2 regions of the Sphingomonas sp. BK036 genome follow, and region 1 is predicted to be linked to the other one. Evidence: predicted binding sites of a transcription regulator. Region 1 holds the regulator's gene; the other holds the start of a gene.
What was found. Region 1 encodes LexA, which represses DNA repair genes until DNA is damaged. Its sites were predicted from a motif close to GTTCCNCNCTTGTTCT; they were not measured.
Positions count from the first base shown of each region.

Region 2: a site for LexA is predicted at 1,440-1,455, ahead of uvrA (excinuclease ABC subunit UvrA). Genes of this name have one in related genera too.

Region 1 covers NZ_SGXR01000004.1:628,973-631,427, reverse strand. Annotated here, with positions in the region: gene EV283_RS10050 (molybdopterin molybdotransferase MoeA) at 1-1,180, shown strand, start outside; gene lexA (transcriptional repressor LexA) at 1,249-1,932, shown strand; gene EV283_RS10040 (ComEC/Rec2 family competence protein) at 1,923-2,455, opposite strand, start outside.
Region 2 covers NZ_SGXR01000006.1:330,223-332,677, reverse strand. Annotated here, with positions in the region: gene uvrA (excinuclease ABC subunit UvrA) at 1-1,429, opposite strand, end outside; gene EV283_RS14750 (hypothetical protein) at 1,617-2,102, shown strand; gene EV283_RS14745 (GGDEF domain-containing protein) at 2,265-2,455, opposite strand, start outside.

The DNA of each region.
Region 1 (2,455 bases):
GACCCTAGTCCCCGTCGCCGAAGCTCAGACCCGCCTCTTCGCCATGGCCCCCCGCGTCGGTCATGAGACCGTTCCCCTGCGCGACGCCGCCGGCCGCTGGGCCGCCGAGGATATCCTCGCCCGCCGCACCCAACCCGCCGCCGACCTGTCGGCAATGGACGGCTACGCGATCCGTTTCGTCGACCTCCCCGGCCCTTGGTCGGTCATCGGCGAAAGCGCCGCCGGCCGGCCCTTCACCGGCGCGGTCGGCGCAGGTGAGGCCACCCGCATCTTCACCGGCGCCGCAATCCCCGAGGGCGCCGACACCGTCATGGTCCAGGAAGAAGCCGAGCGCGACGGCGCCACGCTGATCCTCGCCGGCGAAGGTCCGCCGACGCTGGGCCGCAACACCCGCCGCAAGGGGCTCGACTTCTCGACCGGGACGCGTCTGATCGCGGCCGGCCAGCGTCTCAGCCCCGCGCGCATCGCCGTCGCCGCGACCGGCGGCCATGGCAGCCTCACCGTCAACCGCCGAGTCCGCGTCGCGGTTGCCGCCACCGGTGACGAACTCGTCCCGCCGGGCTCGACCACCGATGGCGTCGCGCTCCCCGAATCGAACGGCATCATGCTCGCCGCGATGCTCGCCGACATGCCGGTCGACGTCATCGACCTCGGCATCCTCCCCGACAATCTCGACGTCCTGCGCGACGCTTTCGCAAGCGTCGAGGCCGACCTGCTCGTCACCACCGGTGGCGCTTCGGTCGGCGACCACGACCTCGTCCGCCCGGCGATCGAGGCGGCGGGCGGAACGATTGATTTCTGGCGGATCGCGCTGCGCCCCGGCAAGCCGATGATGGCCGGCAGGATCTGCGACATGATGGTGCTCGGGCTTCCCGGCAATCCGGTCTCCGCATTCGTCACCGCGATCCTGTTCGTCAAACCCGTCGTCGCGCACATGGCGGGCGCAAGCGATCCGCTACCGCAGGCGACGCATGCGCTGCTCGGCGAAGACCTGCCCGCGAACAACGCGCGGACCGATTATCTCCGCGCCGAACTGCGTGACGGCAAGGCCTATGCCTCGACGATGCAGGACAGCTCGATGCTCCTGACGCTTGCCCGCTCGACCTGCCTGATAGTACGTCCCGGCAGCGCACCGGTGGCAAACACAGGCGAATCGGCGGAAATCCTCGTCATTGCGTAATGGCGGCGCTTGACGTCACCATTTATGTTCCATAGAAGTTCCTCGTCTGTTCCGGACGGAGAACCGCCATGCTCACGCGCAAGCAGCACGAACTCGTCTGCTTCATCAACGATCGCCTCAACGATACCGGTGTGTCACCGTCGTTCGAGGAAATGAAGGACGCGCTCGACCTGAAATCCAAGTCGGGCGTCCACCGTCTGATCAGCGCGCTCGAGGAGCGCAACTTCATCCGCCGCCTGCCGAACCGCGCGCGCGCGCTCGAAGTGCTGCGGATGCCGGAACGTCCGGAAAAGCCCGAGAAGAAGGTCGCGGCGAAGTCGTCGAACGTGAAGGCGGCGCCTGCTGCCGCCACGCCACAGCCCGCCAACGACGTCATCGAGATCCCGCTTCACGGTCGCATCGCCGCCGGTGTCCCGATCGAGGCGTTCGAAGGCAGCACGATGCTCGCCGTCCCCGCCGCGTTGCTGGGCACCGGCGAGCATTACGCGCTCGAGGTGTCGGGCGATTCGATGGTCGAGGCAGGTATCCTCGACGGCGACTATGCGCTCATCCGCCGCACCGATATCGCCCGCGATGGCGAGATCGTCGTGGCGTTGATCGAGGACAGCGAAGCCACGCTCAAGTTCTTCCGCCGCGAAGGCGCCATGGTCCGCCTCGACCCGGCCAACCGCGCCTACGACCCCCAGCGCTATGCGCCGGCGCAAGTCCGCGTCCAGGGCAAGCTGTCGGGCATCCTCCGCCGCTACGACTGAAACCGACGCGCCACCGGGGTGAAGCGCCGGGCCTGCCCAGGTCCGGCGCCTAGCGTCGGCGGATCGCGCCACGGATGACGGTCACCCGGCGACAGGATGGTCTCCACCCGGCCAGATCCCAACGTCACCGCCACCCCCCCGGTCCGCCGCAGGATATTTCGGTCGAGCCGCAACCATCGCGGCGTGCAGCGCCTCGGCAGGTTCCGCTCGCTGACGACGATATCGGCGATCCGGCACGCGGCGAGCAGCTGGTCGATCGGCACCATATACGCACTCCGCGTCGCAAGAACCCGCCACGTCCGCCCGCCCCCGGCGATATCGGTCACGCAAAGATCCCGGCTGCACCGCGCGTCGGGCTGGTCGGCCAGGAACAACGGTTCGCCGTCGACCCCGCCATTTTCCGCCAGCGTGGCGCGCGTATAGTCCCCCGCCCGGTCCCGCAGCATCGCCAGTCCCGCCGCCGTCCGCACCGCGACATGCCGCCCGTCTCCCGTCACCAGAATGTCCGGCGGCGGTGTCGTCA
Region 2 (2,455 bases), on a different contig from region 1:
GCTCGGCGATCGCGTTCTGCTGGTCGCCGAGATGCTGCGGCATGTCGGTGAAGAACTCGAGCGCGTCGACGACCGACAGGTGCGTGGCGTAGCTGATGTCCTTCATCGCGATCTTGACCGCAAGCGCTTCGGGTTTGAGGCGCGCGCCGGCGCAGACCTCGCACGGGGCGGCGGACTGATATTTGTTCAGCTCCTCGCGCATCCACGCGCTCTCGGTCTGGAGCAGGCGGCGGTTGAGGTTGCCGATGACGCCCTCGAACGGCTTGGAGACGTCGTATTTCTTCTTGCCGTCGATGAAGGTGAGCGTGACGGGCTTGCCCTTCGAGCCGTGCAGGATGACTCGCTGGACCTCTTCGGGGAGGTCGGACCAGGGCGTCTCGATGTCGAACTTGTACTCGCGCGCGAGGCTGCCGAGGACCTGCATGTAATAGGGGCTCGGCGGGTTGGACTTTGCCCAGGGGACGACCGCGCCCTTCTTGATGCTGAGCATGTGGTTGGGGACGACGAGGTCTTCGTCGAACAGCAGCTTCTCGCCGAGGCCGTCGCAGGCCGGGCACGCGCCTTGCGGGGCGTTGAACGAGAACAGGCGCGGCTCGATCTCGGAGATGGTGAAGCCGCTGACCGGGCAGGCGAACTTCTCGCTGAAGACGATGCGGCCGTCGGGGGCGTTGCTGCCGAGAATTTCCGACTTTGGCGTGTGCGGCTCGACCGGGTCGGCGGGGTCGACATAGGCGAGGCCCTCGGCGAGCTTCAGCGCGGTTTCGAAGCTCTCGGCGAGGCGCGTGGCGATCTCGCCGCCGACGACGAGGCGGTCGACGACGACCTCGATGTCGTGCTTGTACTTCTTGTCGAGCGCGGGCGCCTCGTCGATGTCGTGGATCGTGCCGTCGATGCGGACGCGGGTGAAGCCCGCCTTCTGCCACTCGGCGAGTTCCTTGCGATACTCGCCCTTGCGGCCGCGGACGACGGGCGCGAGCAAATAGAGGCGCGTGCCCTCGGGGAGCGCCATGACTCGGTCGACCATCTGGCTGACGGTCTGCGCGGCGATCGGCTCGCCGGTCGCGGGGGAGTACGGGATGCCGACGCGCGCCCAGAGCAGGCGCATGTAATCGTAGATCTCGGTGACCGTCGCGACGGTCGAGCGCGGGTTGCGCGACGTCGTCTTCTGCTCGATCGAGATGGCGGGCGAGAGGCCTTCGATGTGGTCGACATCGGGCTTCTGCATCAGTTCGAGGAACTGGCGCGCATAGGCGCTGAGCGACTCGACGTAGCGGCGCTGGCCCTCGGCGTAGATCGTGTCGAACGCGAGGCTCGACTTGCCCGAGCCCGACAGCCCGGTGATCACCGTCAGCGTGTCGCGGGGGATGTCGATGTCGACGTCCTTGAGGTTGTGCTCGCGCGCGCCGCGTACGGAAATCTTGGTCAGCATAAGGCGGTCTGTTCCATATTTGTTCGCGTGCGGCAAGACGTGTTCGCGCGCAGCGACGCCTGCGCGGCGCCATTCGATCGGGTGCTGAGATGGGTAACGTCGGCGGCCGGCGAAAGGGGGCATTGTCGTGCGTCGGCGCGATACTTACATGGTGTATTGGATATACAATACAGCTTTGGAGGCCGGCATGGGCAAGAAGAAGGACGAGCGAAAGCGGCGCGAACGCGAGGCCGAGCGGACGGCGCAGGCTGCGGGCGGCGAGCACACGCATGACTCGCACAAGCATGGGAAGCACAAGCATGGTGGCGCTGCTCCGTTCGCTGGGATTGCGGCGGCGCTGACACGGCAGATGGGAACGCCGGCGGGGCGGCAGGTGATCGCGGCCGGGCTGATGATGGCGGCCAACGCGATTACCGCGAAGGACGCGCGTGGCGCCGCGCCGCGCCCTCCGGAGCCGCCAAAGCCTGCGGCGACGCCGGAGTCGCCCTCGCAATCGCCGCGGGAGTCTGCGGCGACCGGGCCCTTCGCCGGCGACACCGGCACCCCGCCGAAAAGCGAGGCTCCCGCGCTGCCGCCTGAATTGTCCAAGGTGATCGATTCGGTCGCTGCGGGTATCGAGCGCTTCGCCGCCGGCTTTACCAAGCCCGCCAAGCCGGACTCGCCGAAAGCCTGACCGGAGTTGAACCCTCCCCCGCCAAGGGGAGGTGGCGCGGTTAGGCGACGGGGAGGACGCGCAACATAGTGCGTCGCCTGCCGCCCCCTCCGTCAGGCTGGCGCCTGCCACCTCCCCCTGGCGGGGGAGGATCGTTTGGGCCGGGATTGGCGCGCGATCTGGTCAGGCGACCTTGGCGAGGAGCCTTGGTGCGCGACGGTCGCTCTTGACGGCGTACATCGCCTGGTCGGCGCGGGCGATGAGCGTGGCGAGCGGCGTGGTGGCGGCGTCCTCGATGAGGCCGACGCTGATGCTGGGGGCGATGCCGACCGGGACGTGATGCGTCATGCTCTGCGCGAACGCGGTCGCCATGC